One region of the Pantoea sp. Lij88 genome, then DNA from elsewhere that is predicted to be linked to it. Evidence: predicted binding sites of a transcription regulator. Region 1 holds the regulator's gene; each other region holds the start of a gene.
What was found. Region 1 encodes Fur, which represses iron uptake genes when iron is present. Its sites were predicted from a motif close to ATAATAATGAGAACNACTATCAA; they were not measured.
Positions count from the first base shown of each region.

Region 1 (5,219 bases):
GCTGGGCATTCCGACCTGGTACTACGGCGAAGCGCAGTGCGACTGGGATGACTTTTTCCCGACGCTGGAAGAGATCGATTTCAATGGCAAGCTGGTTGCGCTGTTTGGCTGTGGCGACCAGGAAGATTACGCAGAGTACTTCTGTGATGCGATGGGCACCATCCGTGACATCATTGAACCACACGGTGCGGTGATTGTCGGCCACTGGCCAACGGAAGGCTACCACTTCGAAGCCTCAAAAGGCCTGGCCGATGATACCCACTTCCTGGGTCTGGCCATTGACGAAGATCGTCAGCCTGAACTGACTAACCAGCGTGTAGAACAGTGGGTTAAGCAGATCTTTGATGAACTGCAGCTGAAAGAGATCATCGAAGCCTGATTCTGTCCGACTCAATGTGAGCGCCAGCTCACATTGAGGCAATGGAAATTCCTATAGAAATAATAGCCACATTTTTTTAACTTTCTCCGTTTAATCTGTAGAATACCCGCATCGATCTTCCGCGTATTTTCTCAGCGGCAAGACTAAGCGATGTACAAACAGACATCTGCCAGAATCCTCCCCGGCCCGGTGACCTCTCCCCAATAGCCCATGATGATTCAGGCACGCCCTCTGGTTTTCATTTCATCGCTTCAGTTCTATAATGAGACGCAAATGAGAATGAGTGAAGATCGACATTCAAGGCGAAAAGCCACAAAAGTGAATATTAGTAACAGGACAAAATCCGCATGACTGACAACAACACCGCATTAAAGAAGGCTGGCCTGAAAGTGACACTGCCCAGACTGAAAATTCTGGAAGTGCTTCAGGAACCTGAGTGCCATCACGTCAGTGCGGAAGATTTGTACAAACGCCTGATTGATATCGGCGAAGAGATTGGCCTGGCGACCGTTTACCGCGTTCTGAACCAGTTTGATGACGCCGGTATTGTCACCCGCCACAATTTTGAAGGCGGCAAATCTGTCTTCGAACTGACGCAGCAGCATCACCACGATCACCTGATCTGCCTGGATTGCGGCAAGGTTATTGAGTTCAGCGATGAGTCGATCGAAACGCGCCAGCGTGAAATCGCGACCCGCCATGGCATCAAGCTGACCAACCACAGCCTCTATCTTTATGGACACTGCACACTGGGCGATTGCCGGGAAAACGAAACCCTGCACGACCAGTAACGCGGCCTGAAATAAAAAAACCGGTGAATTCACCGGTTTTTTTTTCGTCTGTGTTCTGCCGTTACGCGTCAGGCGACCAGCGTCTCCTGCAGATAACGCCAGCGCGGAATAGAGCTGCTGCAGTCCAGAATCGCCAGCGAGATGCGGCTATGGTTGTTGCCATTCATCATCTGCATTTCGCGATACTGCACGGTGATCTCTTTATCATGATGAGAGAGGATCACATGTTCGCAGGTAGCAATGCGCATCCCTTCCCGTTGCCCCTGCAACTGTCGGAAAAGATCTTCAACTTCGTTCAGATTGTACTCTTTGCCCTTCGGGGTCACCATGCGGAAGTCAGGATGAAAATAGGACATCAGCAGCTCAAAACTGTCGTCAGATCCGGCAGGCTGATTAAAAATACGTTCAATGAGCTGATGTAAAACGACAACACTGTTTCTGGCTTCCTGGGCGAGAACGGTCATTTTTTTTCCTTATTTAACCCGCTTTGCTACCTCTGAGAGCGCATAGCCTACCTGAAAGCGGATAATTCACATCTGTAAATTGATTAATTTTTTTAAACTCAGATTACTCTCACAATGCGGGATTTAACAGGTTGCAGTTAGTACAGAACAAACGTCGGCAATGATAAAAATCGGGGCAATAAAAAAGGGCGATAAATCGCCCTTTTGTCATTTTATGAGGTCAGCCGCAAAAAAAATTATTCGCCGGTTTTCGTCCATGTATCACGAAGACCGACGGTGCGGTTAAACACCAGCTGCGACGGCTTAGAGTAAACGCTGTCGGCGCAGAAATAACCTTCACGCTCGAACTGGAACGGTGAAGTTGCTTCCACATCGCGCAGGCCCGGCTCGACAAAGCCCTGTTTGATCACCAGAGACTCAGGGTTAATCACCGCCAGGAAGTCCTCTGCCGCGCCCGGATTTGGCACGCTGAACAGACGATCATACAGACGGAATTCAGCAGGCTGCGCGTGATCGGCAGAAACCCAGTGAATGACCCCTTTCACCTTGCGACCATCCGCTGGATCTTTGCTCAGCGTATCAACATCGCTGGTGCAATAGATGCAGGTAATGTTGCCCGCTTCATCTTTAGCGACACGCTCAGCACGAATCACATAGGCGTTACGCAGGCGAACTTCTTTGCCCAGCACCAGACGCTTGTATTGCTTGTTCGCCTCTTCACGGAAATCTGCGCGATCGATCCAGATCTCACGGCTGAACGGCACTTCACGCGTACCCATATCAGGTTTGCCCGGATGATTTGGCATGGTGATGATTTCGCTGTGGCCAGCTGGCAGGTTTTCGATGACCACTTTAAGCGGATCCAGCACCGCCATGGCGCGTGGCGCATTCTCATTCAGATCATCACGGATACAGGACTCCAGCGAGGCCATTTCCACAATGTTATCCTGCCTGGTCACGCCAATGCGGCGGCAGAACTCACGGATAGACGCGGCGGTGTAACCACGACGACGCAGACCTGAAACGGTCAGCATGCGCGGATCGTCCCAGCCTTCTACGTGCTTCTCGGTCACCAGCTGAGTGAGTTTGCGTTTCGACATCACCGCATACTCCAGATTCAGACGCGAGAATTCATACTGACGCGGATGAACCGGAATGGTGATGTTGTCCAGTACCCAGTCATAGAGACGGCGGTTGTCCTGGAACTCCAGCGTACACAGCGAATGCGTAATGCCTTCCAGCGCATCGGAGATGCAGTGGGTAAAGTCATACATCGGGTAGATGCACCACTTGTTGCCCGTCTGGTGGTGTTCCGCGAACTTGATGCGGTAAAGCACCGGATCGCGCATCACGATGAAATTAGAGGCCATGTCGATTTTAGCGCGCAGACAGGCCGTGCCTTCCGCAAACTCACCGTTACGCATCTTCTCAAACAGCGCCAGATTCTCTTCCACGCTGCGATCGCGATAAGGACTGTTCTTACCTGGCTCTTTCAGGGTACCGCGATATTCGCGAATCTGATCCGGACTCAGTTCATCAACGTAAGCCAGACCTTTGGAAATCAGCTCGATGGCATAGTGATAAAGCTGATCAAAATAGTTTGATGAGTAACAGACCTCACCGCTCCACTCAAAACCCAGCCACTGGACGTCACGCTTGATGGATTCAACGAATTCCAGATCCTCTTTAACCGGATTGGTATCGTCGAAACGCAGGTTGCATTGCCCCTGATAATCCTGGGCGATGCCAAAATTCAGACAGATCGATTTCGCATGACCAATATGCAGATAGCCATTGGGCTCTGGCGGGAAACGGGTATGCACGCTGCTGTGCTTACCGCTCGCCAAATCTTCGTCAATGATCTGACGAATAAAGTTAGTTGGGCGGGCTTCAGCCTCACTCATCTCAAAAATCCTCAATACGAATAACAGGTGATATGTACCACGAAGTAACGGAGTATGATCCACAAAGCGTCTGAGGGAAACAACCGTTTGTTAAGCCTTTAAAACAAAAAAGGCAGGAATCGCTTCCTGCCTATGGGGTTCTGTTGCGGGGATTAGCCTTTCACTTCATACAGCGGGGTTTCACCTGCCACCACCTGACCGCGAGCCAGTAACGTCAGCCCGGCGAAATCATCGCTGTTGCTGACCACCACCGGACTCACCATCGAGCGGGCATTCGCATTCAGGAATTCAAGGTCCATCTCCAGCACAGGCTGACCGGCGACCACTGTGGCCCCCTCTTCAACCAGGCGGGTAAAGCCTTTACCTTCCAGCGCCACGGTATCCAGCCCCATGTGCACCACAATCTCTACGCCATTCTCCGTTTCCAGACAGAAGGCGTGATTGGTGTTGAAGATTTTCACCAGCGTACCGGCAATCGGTGCCACTACCCATTTATCGCTGGGTTTGATCGCCAGACCGTCACCGACCGCTTTGCTGGCAAAGGCTTCGTCCGGTACCTCATCCAGCGCGACCACTTCGCCCGTTACCGGTGCCAGCAGGGTCGCGATCACACGCTTCTCGCTGTTCAGTACTGCCTGCGGTTTCACGTCCTGCTGAACCGGCTCAGCGGGTGCACTGCTGGTGGCGGCCGCTGCGACCGGACCTTTGGTCAGCACTTTTTTCATCGCCGAGGCGATGCTTTCTGCCTGGGTTCCCACGATGATCTGCACGCTCTGTTTGTTAAGACGGATGACGCCAGACGCGCCGAGACGCTTCGCCACACCTTCATTAACCTGAGCGGAATCATTTACGTTAAGACGCAGACGGGTAATACAGGCATCAATGCTGGTTAAGTTCGCTGAACCCCCTACTGCACCAATATAACGGCGCGCCAGCGATTCCGTGGCCGTTTCACCATTATCTGTTTTATCCACGTTGACGTCATAGCCATCACTTTCATCACCGGCAACCGCCAGCTCACGGCCCGGCGTCATCAGGTTGAATTTTTTGATCGTGAAGCGGAACACCACGTAGTAGATAACGAAGAAGACCAGGCCCTGCGGAATCAGCATGTACCAGTGTGTTGCCAGCGGGTTACGGGTCGACAGCACCATATCCACCAGCCCGGCGCTGAAACCAAATCCGGCAATCCAGTGCATGCTGGCCGCGATGAAGACAGAGAGACCGGTCAGCACGGCGTGGATCAGATAGAGCACCGGTGCCACGAACATGAAGGAGAACTCCAGCGGTTCGGTGATGCCGGTAAAGAAGGCAGCAAACGCAGCGGCCAGCATGATACTCCCGACTTTGACGCGGTTCTCAGGGCGCGCACAGTGGTAAATAGCCAGCGCTGCACCCGGCAGACCAAACATCATGATCGGGAAGAAGCCCGCCTGATAACGGCCGGTAATACCTACGGTTGCGGTTCCGTCAGCCAGGGACTGCGCACCGCCAAGGAATTTAGGAATGTCATTAATGCCTGCAACGTCAAACCAGAACACGGAGTTCAGGGCGTGATGCAGACCGACCGGAATCAGCAGACGGTTGAAGAAGGCGTAGATACCGGCACCAACAGAGCCGAGTTTCTGGATATGTTCACCGAAGTTGACCAGCCCGTTAAAGATAACCGGCCAGATATACA
Region 1 is NZ_CP118269.1:2,885,920-2,891,138, forward strand. Features, by position in the region: gene fldA (flavodoxin FldA) at 1-379, shown strand, start outside; gene fur (ferric iron uptake transcriptional regulator) at 727-1,170, shown strand; gene PU624_RS17325 (hypothetical protein) at 1,239-1,634, opposite strand; gene glnS (glutamine--tRNA ligase) at 1,871-3,538, opposite strand; gene nagE (N-acetylglucosamine-specific PTS transporter subunit IIBC) at 3,691-5,219, opposite strand, start outside.

Region 2 (5,219 bases), 450 kb from region 1:
ACTATCGTTCTGGGTATTATCGGTGCCGTAGTGGGTGGCTGGATCAGTACGCTGTTTGGCTTCGGCCGCGTTGATGGGTTTAACTTCGGAAGCTTCGTGGTCGCAGTGATCGGTGCCATCGTGGTGCTGTTCGTTTACCGTAAAGTACGCAGTTAACCGTAACAGTTTCAACAAAAAAGGGGACGAAGCGATTCGTCCCCTTTTTTTATCTTTTACTCTGCTATCAGAAGTCGTAACCGACTGTCGCCATCACGCTGCGTTCCGCGCCCCAGTAACAGAAGCCCGTGCCGTAACAGCCCGCGACATAGGTACGGTCGGTCAGGTTATTAGCATTGACCTGCACCCATGCCCCTTTCAGGCTGCTGTTCCAGACGCCGAGATCGGCCCGCACTGACGCATCAAACAGCGTCACAGACGGTACGCGCGTGGTGTTCTGGTTGTCTGCCCACTGTTTGCCAATGTAACGCACGCCCGCACCCGCACTCAGACCGTAATCAAACTGATAGTGACCCCAGAGTGCAGCCATGCTGTTGGGGGTGACGTATGGCGTATGACCGCTGTTGCCATCCACCGAATCTTTGAAGCGCAGATGATTCAGCGTATAGCTTGCCACGGTGCTCAGACGCGGGGTGAGCTGATTACGCGCTTCCAGCTCGATACCCTGTGAATGGACTTTGCCCGATGGCGAATAAGTCGCCGTCTGCACGTTGCGGTTTGCCACATCCTTCTGCGTCAGGTCATAGACCGCCACGCTATAGAGATCGCGGGTGCCCACCGGCTGATATTTCACCCCGGCTTCATACTGTTCAGCGGTAGTCGGCTTCAGCAGATTATTGTTGGGATCGGTGAGCGCGGTCGGGGTAATCGCCTGGCTCCAGCTCACATAAGGCGAGATACCGTTGTCGAAGGCATAGAGCAATGCCGCACGTCCGCTGATGTGATCATCCTGACGACGATCGCTGCCGCTGTTATTGGCGACGATGCGGTCATAGCGGCCGGAGAGATCCAGATGCCAGCGATCCAGCTTCATCTCATCCTGCAGATAGAGGCCGGTCTGATAGTAGCGACGGGTTTTGTCCGCCCAGGTGTAATCCGGCATGTCGCCCACCTGCTCACCGGTCAGGGCATTCAGCTGATTAGCCGAACCGCCCGCCGCGCTGATCTCATTTTTGTAACGATGATACTCGGCACCCAGCGTCACGCGGTGCTCCAGTTCGCCGGTATTGAACTCCGCCTGTAAGCGGTTATCGGTCGACCAGGCGGAGAGCGACGAGCGCTCCCCTGAGTAGTAGCGGTTCAGCAGATCGGGATTATTTTCATCCCAGCCAATCTGATAAACCTGATCGAGATCGACATTCGAGTGGCTGTAGCTGCCCGTCGAGGAGAATGACCAGACGTCGTTAAAGCGATGGGCGAAATCGAAGCTGTAGATCTGCTCGCGGCGCTTGAACTGATCGAGATCGCTGTTGCCCTCATAAAAGCCGTTGCTCAGCTTGTAGCCATTGTGTTCGGTGAGGCTGCCGTCACCCGGCACAGAACCGTGATAACCGCCCGACGGATCTTTCTGCAGATAAGCTTTCAGGATCAGGTGAGTATCTTCATCCGGCTGCCACATCAGCTGCGGCATCAGCGCGTATTTCTCTTCGCGGGTGTGATCGTACTGGGTATCACTGTTGCGGGTCACGCCGGTCAGGCGAAACGCCCACTGGTCATTGATGGCATTGGTGTAGTCAAACATCGTGCCGGTGGTGGCGTTGCTGCCCGCCTGCAACTGAATGTGACCCTCTTCGCTGAACTGAGGACGTTTGGTCACCATATTGACCAGCCCGCCTGGTACTGTCTGACCATACAGAGCAGAAGAGGGGCCTTTGATCACGTCAATGCGCTCAAGGAAAGCGTTGTCCACCTGCAGGCCGTTGAAACTGCCGCCGTCGCTCATCAGCCGCATGCCGTCGAGGAACGTGTTATCGACATCGCCGCCGTGGAAGCCACGTAAGGCAATGGTGTCGTAACGGGTAGCAGCACCGCCGAAGTTGGTGAAGACGCCGGAGCTGTAACCCAGCGCCTGATTCAGGGTCAGCGCACCCTGATCCTGCATCTGCTGGCGGGTGACCACGGATATCGACTGCGGCGTGGTGATCAATGGACGATCACTTTTGGTTGCGCCCTGGCTGGTGGTCGCCAGATAACCCTGGGTCGGCGAGGTCGAATCTTCCTGCGGTTGTGCAGTGACCACCATATCGGCAGCATAACTCAGAGCAGGCGCAGTCAGCGCCAGGGTGCAGAGGCGAATATAACCTTTCAGCGACAATGACAGTTTCATCAAAATTCCTTTCTTGGCAAAGGTTCAGGCAGGTGGATAAAATTATTGATAGGCAATCTCATTATCATAATGAGAACTATTACCTTTTGTAAATTGGCTGCAATTTTGCCTGTTGATGTAAGAAGGTCAAGTAAAATTCGCTGAAAGGGGGTGCGGATACCTCCGGCGGGGCCAGAGGTATCCAGAGTGGATCAGTTTTGCGAGGCAGACGCCTGAGGAATATCGTGGGCGCTGTTACAGGTTTTATCTTTCGGGCAGTACTTATCCAGCAGTTTCAGCGTGACGCCGTTGGTCCAGCCAAAGCCATCCTGCAGCGGATATTCACCGCCGCCACCGCCGCCGAGATTTTTGCCATCAACGACATATTTCTCCACCAGCTTGTGCTCACGGTCATAGGTGTTCTGAACGTTTTGCAGGAAGCGTAAGCCGACCTCTTTCGCCAGTTTTGGCTGGTTGTAATGCTCCAGTCCTTCCACGGCAACCCACTGCAGCGGTGCCCAGCCATTCGGCGCATCCCACTGCTGGCCGTTGTTCACGGTAGTGGTCACCAGACCGCCGGGTTTCAGCAGCTGTTTTTCTACCGCGCTGGCGGTGCTTTCAGCCTGCTTATCACTGGCGACCTGCAGATAGAGCGGGAACAGGGCCGCCGCCGTCAGTTGCGGATGAACTTCCTTTTTCTGCCAGTCATAGTCGGCGTACCAGTTCTGTTTGCTGTCCCAGAGATAGCGGTTGATCGCCGCCTGGCGCTTCTCGGCGCGATCGGCAAACTGCTTCGCCAGATCGCTCTGTTTGTTCATCTGATAACCTTTCGACAGCGTCTGCTCCAGATGGAACATCAGGCTGTTAAGGTCAACCGGGGCCAGCTGAGTAGTCCGGATCGTCGACAGGTTGTGCGCGTCGGTAAACCAGCGCGAACTGAAATCCCAGCCCGACGCCGCACCGGAACGCAGCTCACGATAGAGCTCGGCTTTATTACGCTGCGGCGCTTTCTGCGCGGTAACAATGTCATCCATCCAGGATTCGGTGCGTGGCACGTCGCGCGCATCCCAGTAACGGTTCAGCAGCGTGCCATCCGCCAGCTTAATCACCCGCTTGCTGGCTGCACCGGCTGCGACGCTATCGCTGTCGGCCATCCAGTAGTCATACTCTTTCTGCAACTGCGGCAGGTAGCGGGTATAGGCTTTGCCGTCATCGTGGGTTGCCAGCAGATCGACCATCATACTGAAGAATGGCGGCTGCGAACGGCTCAGGTAGTAGCTGCGGTTGCCGTTGGGGATGTGGCCATAACGGTCGAGCAGCGAGGCGAAATTGTCCACCATATCCTGCACTTTGTCCCAGTGTCCGCTCTCGGCCAGCCCCAGCATGGTGAAGTAGCTGTCCCAGTAATAGACTTCGCGGAAGCGACCGCCTGGCACCACGTAGGGCTTCGGCAACGGCAGCAGCGAATCATACTGACCCGCGCTGCCGGTGGTGCGCGTCAGCACCGGCCACAGGCCATCAATGTGTTCACGCAGATTTTGTCCGGCGGGCGGGACATATTTGTCACCGGCAGCGGGCAGGGTGAAGTTGGTATCAACAAAATGTTTGAGATCGAAGTTGCGCTGTTTCTTCTGCATCTGCCAGTCGGCAAGAATCGAGGCGGGATCGAATTTCGGCACCGCATCCGCAAAGGTTTTTTGATCGGGATAGAACTTCGCCTGCTGCACAGCATTAAACAGCGGCCCTAAACGAACGTCCGGCGGCTGCGGCTGATTATTCAGCATGCGGCTGTTGTCGTCGGCATGCGTGGTGAAAGCGGGGACGCTCAGCAGCAACGTGAGCAGAAAGGGCGCATAACGCTGACGCCGTTGATCGGCGTTTACCTCAATTTTTGTCATCGGTTTTTCTCCTTGTCCGAAACGCGGCCGCGCGTAACGCATTGACCACAGGACCAACTTTAGACGCAAACTGACCACTTCACCCTGAAGCGAGCCGGAAATGTGAAGCCACGGGAATTATTTTTATGGAAAAAACCGCTTTATCACGCGGGTTTTTTCTTGCTCTCACTCCGCTTTTCCCCGACGCTGAAAGAAAAAAAGGAGAGCAGGATGGAGATCATCTGGTATCACCCGTCGCAGTCTGCAGCGGCCTGGATTAACGGTTTACAACAGCGTCTGCCCCAGGCGCGGGTACGTGCCTGGCAGCCAGGCGACAACGGTCCGGCCGATTACGCGCTGGTCCGCTCCCCGCCCACCGAGATGCTACAGGGACGCGCCACACTGCGCGGCGTTTTTGCATTGGGTGCAGGCGTAGACGAAATTCTGAAACAGCTGCAACAGCATCCTGAGATGCTGCCCGACAGCGTGCCGTTGTACCGGCTGGAAGATACCGGTATGGCGCGCCAGATGCAGGAGTATGCGGTGCATAGCGTGCTGAGCTGGTTCCGTCGTTTTGACGACTACCGTCTTCAGCAGCAACAGCAGTGCTGGCAGCCGTTGCCCGCTTACACGCGCGAAAACTTCACTATCGGCATTCTGGGCGCGGGCGTGCTGGGGCAGAGCGTGGCGGAGAGCCTGAAACCCTGGGGATTCCCGTTACGCGTCTGGAGCCGCTCACCCAAAGAAATCGACGGCGTGACCAGCTTTGCCGGTCGCGATGCGCTACCTGCCTTTTTGCAGGAGACGCGGGTGGTCATCAACCTGCTGCCAAGCACGCCCGAGACCATTAATCTTATCGACCAGCACTTTTTACAGCAGCTGCCGCACGGCGCGTTCTTCCTCAACATCGCGCGTGGTGCGCAGGTGGTGGAAGATGACCTGCTGGCCGCGCTCAATAGCGGGCAGCTGAAAGCAGCGGCACTGGATGTCTTTCAGGTTGAACCGCTGCCGGAGGCGCATCCACTCTGGTCACATCCGCG
Region 2 is NZ_CP118269.1:2,435,824-2,441,042, reverse strand. Features, by position in the region: gene PU624_RS15155 (GlsB/YeaQ/YmgE family stress response membrane protein) at 1-156, shown strand, start outside; gene PU624_RS15150 (TonB-dependent siderophore receptor) at 224-2,323, opposite strand; gene treA (alpha,alpha-trehalase TreA) at 2,515-4,200, opposite strand; gene ghrA (glyoxylate/hydroxypyruvate reductase GhrA) at 4,411-5,219, shown strand, end outside.
Region 2: PU624_RS15150 (TonB-dependent siderophore receptor) is a predicted target of Fur. The motif match lies at 2,369-2,391, and genes of this name have one in related genera.

Region 3 (5,219 bases), 1.7 Mb from region 1:
TCAGGCGCTTTAGCACGAACCGCCGCCACAATCGCCGGAATATCCTGAACTTCCATGGTGATAGAGGCGGGCGATTCGAGGAAGACAACGCGGGTATGGGGCTGGACCAGCTCGCCGATTTCACTGCCGATGCAGTGATCGAACCAGCCCGTTGTCACCTGCAACTTCGCCAGGATCTTCGTGCAGAAGTCCTGCGTCGGTTCATAGACCGCGCCGCTCATCAGCACGTGGTCGCCCGCTTCGACAAACGCCAGAATCGCGTTCGCCACGGCCGCCGCGCCGCAGGGGTAAAGCACGCAGCCTGCGCCGCCTTCCAGCTCGGTCATGGCATCCTGCAACGCGAAGTGCGTCAGGGTGCCACGACGGCCATAAAAGAGTTCGCCTTTTGCCCGACCGGCGGTGGCGCGTTTTTTCTCCGCGACCGTATCAAAAACCAGCGAGGAGGCCCGTTGAATCACGCTGTTCACCGAGCCCTGGGTATAACGCTTGCTGCGTCCTGCACTGACGAGCGTGGTATCAATTTTTCTGGTGGTCATGAGTCGCCTTTACCGCTTCAGACTAAGCCCTCACGTTACCACGAAACAGCCAGCAGGGTTGAGACTCAATGGTGATTATCAGAGTGCGTCGCAGGAAAAAAACAGGCCCGCAAGCGGGCCGGTTTTCATTGCCTTACATCACGCCCATCAGGCGCGGCAACCAGAGCGAAATGGCGGGAATATAGGTAATCAGCATCAGGACAATGAACAGCATGCCGTAGAACGGCAGCATCGCCCTGACCACCTGCTCAATCTTCTGCTTACTCACCGCGCTGGCCACAAACAGCACGGTGCCCACCGGCGGCGTAATCAGACCGATACCCAGGTTAGTCAGCATAATCATGCCGAAGTGAACCGGATCGACCCCCAGCGCGGTCGCCACCGGCAGCAGCACCGGCGTCAGGATCAGAATCAGCGGCGCCATATCCATCAGCGTGCCCACCACCAGCAGCAGGATGTTGATGCACATCAGAATCACATATTTGTTATCAGAGAGGCTGGTGAACGCCTCGGTAATAATGGTCGGCAGCTGCATAAAGGTCATCACCGCGCCGAACCCGGCCGCGAAGGCGATCAGCACCATCACGATGGTGACGGTTTTAATGGTGCGGAACAGCAGGATATGCAGCTGGCTCCATTTAAAGTCGCGATAGATAAACATGGTGACGAAGAAGGCCCAGATACAGGCGATCGCCGCAGATTCCGACGCGGTAAAGATGCCGGAGAGGATCCCGCCCATGATGATCACGACGGTAAACAGACCCCAGAATGCGTCGAAGAAGATCTTCAGCGCCTGACGAAACGGAATACGTTCACCTTTGGGATAGCCACGTTTGTGGGCAAAGCCCAGGCACATCACCATCAGGCAACCGCCGAGCAGCAGTCCGGGGAAGATCCCGGCAACAAACAGCGAGGAGATGGTCACCATGCCGCCGGTCGCCAGCGAGTAGATCACCGAGTTGTGGCTGGGGGGCGTCAGCACCGCCTGCACCGAACCGCTGGCCGTCACCGCAGCAGCGAAATCACGCGGATAACCTTTCTCCTCCATCTGCGGGATCATCACTGAACCAATCGAAGCCGTATCCGCCACCGACGACCCGGAGATGGCACCGAAGAAGGTCGACGCGACGATGTTAACCAGCGACAGCCCGCCGCGAATAAAACCGACAAAGATATAGGCGAAATTGACCAGCCGCCGGGCAATGCCGCCTTCCGCCATGATCGCGCCCGCGAGGATAAAGAACGGAATGGTCAGCAACGAAAATTTGTTAATTCCGTTGGTCACCTGAATCACCACCGCTTCCAGCGGCAGGTCGATCCACCAGGCCCCGATAAAGGCGCTCAGTCCCACCGCAAAGGCGACCGGAAAGCCCACCATCAGCAACACCAGCAAACTGCCTATCAAGATCAATGCATCCATTTTTCTGCTCCGCGTTAGTGGGTGCCGCCCAGCGTGACAATCGGCCGCTGGCTCTGATCGCCGGTCAGCAGGCGCTCAACAACGAACAGCAGGGTGAAGATCGCGCCAATCGGGATCGGCAGATACATCTCGCCATAGGTCACCGCCGGCAGTGAGGCGAGGGTCTGCACCCACATCGCTTCGCACAGGCTGTAACTGGCCTGGAAGATCACCAGGCAGGTGAAGATCATCAGCAGATCGCTGACGCGCAGCATCAGGCGCTGTCGGGCGGGCGACAGGCGATCGGTCACCATCGACACGCAGATGTGCGTCCCGGCGCGCAGGCCAACCGGTGCGCCGATAAAGGTAAAAATAATCATGCAGATAATCGCGACCGGTTCCGGCCAGGAGAGCGCCCCGTTCATCACGTAACGGGCGAAGATCCCAATCGGGATCACCGTCACCATGATCAACAGCGCCACGGCGGCCACCAGCATGCAGAGCAGATAAAGCCCATCCATCAGACGCGTGTAAGCAGACATAATTGATCCCTGATTAAGCACGCCACACGGGAGTGTGGCGCCTGGATTATTTCACCTCAGCGATCCGGGTCATCAGATCCTGATATTTGCCGCCAAACTGATCGCGCACCGGCTGGGTCGCTTTGACGAAGTAATCGCGGTCGGTCTGCTGGAAGGTGACGCCACCGGCCTTCATTTTGGCGATCGACTGTTCGGTGTAGGTCGCCCAGAGCTGGCGTTCCTTATCCTGCGCCTCTTTGCCGAGTTTTTTCAGCAGTGCCTGATCGTCGGGTTTCAGGCGATCCCAGGCGCGTTTAGAAAACAGGATCATCTCGGGCTGGATAAAGTGGCCGCTGAGGGTGTAGTACTTCGCGACCGGCATGTAGTTGTGGGCGACAAACGTCGGTGGGTTGTTCTCGGTGCCATCGACCACGCCGGTCTGCATCGCACTGAACACTTCACTGACGCCCATTGCCACCGGATTCGCGCCCATCGCTTTCAGCGTCGCCAGTGAGATGGCGCTGTTCTGCACCCGGATCTTCATGCCTTTGAGATCTTCCGGTTTTGCCAGCGGCTTTTTGGTGATCATGTTGCGCTCACCGGCATCGGTCCAGCCCAGGAACACCATGCGGGCGTTGGGATCGTTGTCGAACCTGTTGGCAATCTCGCGGCCTATTTCGCCATCCAGCACTTTGTGCATGTGGTCAACGTCACGGAAAACGTAGGGCAGGGTCAGCACGCTGGTTTCCGGGGCAATCGAGGTGACCGGCGCCAGCGAAACGCGGATCATATCGATAGCACCCAGCTGCACCTGTTGCAGCGTCTGATCTTCATCACCCAGCACGCCACCGGCGTAGAGCTTCATCTCCAGCCGTCCGTCGGTGGCCTGTTTCAGTTTGTCGCCCATGTGTTGCAGGGCGACCACGGTGGGATAACCGGCAGGCTGGACTTCAGCCACTTTAATCACCTGTGCCGTGGCGGTGGCGCTCATCATCACCGCCGCCAGGGCACTGGCCAGGCATGTTTTCGTCATTCTCATTATGTTGTCTCCCGCAGAGGTAAAACGGCCTGGGATCTGGGTTAACCGCAGAGGGCCGTGTGCTGCAGCATAGTGAAAACGCGTCTGAGTAAAATGCGGCGATGCTGATTGAATGAATGGCGTCACATTTTGAAACGTTGTTTTAATAAATTTTCATGCAACTTCACATTTTCGAAACATCCCCGCAAATTGTGTTTAAACAAGGTCAATGGGAGGTCAAAAGGTGGTCAATGGCGTCGATCGGGTTTGTAAATACTAATGAGAACTACTATCAATTCGACGCCATTTTGCTATTATTCGCGCTTGTTTTGCATCCCTGAATCCTAAGTTGGAGAAGCAGCGTGGTAGCCAGTGATTTGATGCAAACGGACCTCTCCGTTTGGGGCATGTATCAACATGCCGATATCGTGGTAAAGGTGGTCATGATTGGCCTGTTGTTGGCCTCCGTGGTGACCTGGGCGATCTTCTTCGGCAAATATGCCGAACTCAGCGCCGCTAAACGCCGCCTGAAGCGTGAGCAACGGGCACTGGGCGAAGCCCGCAGTCTCAATGACGCCGCCCGCATTGCTCAGTCGTTTACCGGCCACAGCCATAGCGTCGTGCTGCTGAACGATGCGCAGAATGAACTTGAACTCTCGGCAGGTGTGGAAGACACCAATGGAATTAAAGATCGCACCAGTTTCCGTCTTGAGCGCCGCGTTGCCGCGTTCAGCCGCCATGCAGGCCGGGGCAATGGTTTCCTGGCGACCATCGGTTCTGTCGCCCCGTTTATCGGCCTGTTCGGCACCGTCTGGGGCATCATGAACAGCTTTATCGGCATCGCGAAAACTCAGACCACCAACCTGGCGGTCGTGGCTCCAGGTATCGCCGAAGCGCTGCTGGCAACGGCAGTGGGCCTGGTGGCGGCAATCCCGGCCGTGGTGATCTACAACGTTTTTGCCCGCATGATCGCCAACTACAAAGCTTCGCTGGGTGATGTCGCCGCGCAGGTGCTGCTGCTGCAGAGTCGTGACATCGACCTGGGCACCGTCGCCACCGACGTTCCGCGTCCGGCGACCGCTCAGAAACTGCGCTTAGGGTAAGTTCTTATGGCAATGCGATTAAACGACGATCTGGAAACCGATGGTGAAATGCATGAGATCAACGTGACGCCGTTTATCGACGTCATGCTGGTTCTGCTGATCATCTTCATGGTGGCCGCGCCGCTGGCCACGGTCGACGTGCGCGTCAATCTGCCCGCCTCAACCAGCGCGCTGCAGCCGCGTCCGGAGAAGCCGGTTTACCTGTCGATTAAAGCGGATAAGCAGCTTTACGTCGGTAACGATCAGGTGACGCCGGATTCACTGGTGAACGTGCTGACCAGCCAGACCCAGGGCAACAAAGAAACCACCATTTTCTTCCAGGCCGATAAGTCGGTGGATTATGAGACGCTGATGAGCGTGATGGATAAGCTGCGCACGGCGGGCTATCTGAAAATTGGCCTGATGGGCATGGAAACCGTGAAGAAATAGCGGGTTATCCGGCACGCAGGAAAGGCGACTCATGAGGTCGCCTTTTTTTATGGCGGCGCTTCAGCCAGATAAAATCAGGCAGATCGGCGGCCAGGCGGATCATTTATGCTGCCTGATCTGAATTGTTAATTGGTTGTTACTTATGTACACAGATTTGTAAAGTGCAATGGTGACTCAGGTCACATTAATCCCGCCTCAGGCAGGCTAAAACGG
Region 3 is NZ_CP118269.1:665,793-671,011, forward strand. Features, by position in the region: gene metC (cystathionine beta-lyase) at 1-536, opposite strand, end outside; gene PU624_RS07075 (TRAP transporter large permease) at 670-1,956, opposite strand; gene PU624_RS07080 (TRAP transporter small permease) at 1,971-2,477, opposite strand; gene PU624_RS07085 (TRAP transporter substrate-binding protein) at 2,524-3,495, opposite strand; gene exbB (tol-pal system-associated acyl-CoA thioesterase) at 3,855-4,577, shown strand; gene exbD (TonB system transport protein ExbD) at 4,584-5,006, shown strand.
Region 3: exbB (tol-pal system-associated acyl-CoA thioesterase) is a predicted target of Fur. The motif match lies at 3,748-3,770, and genes of this name have one in related genera.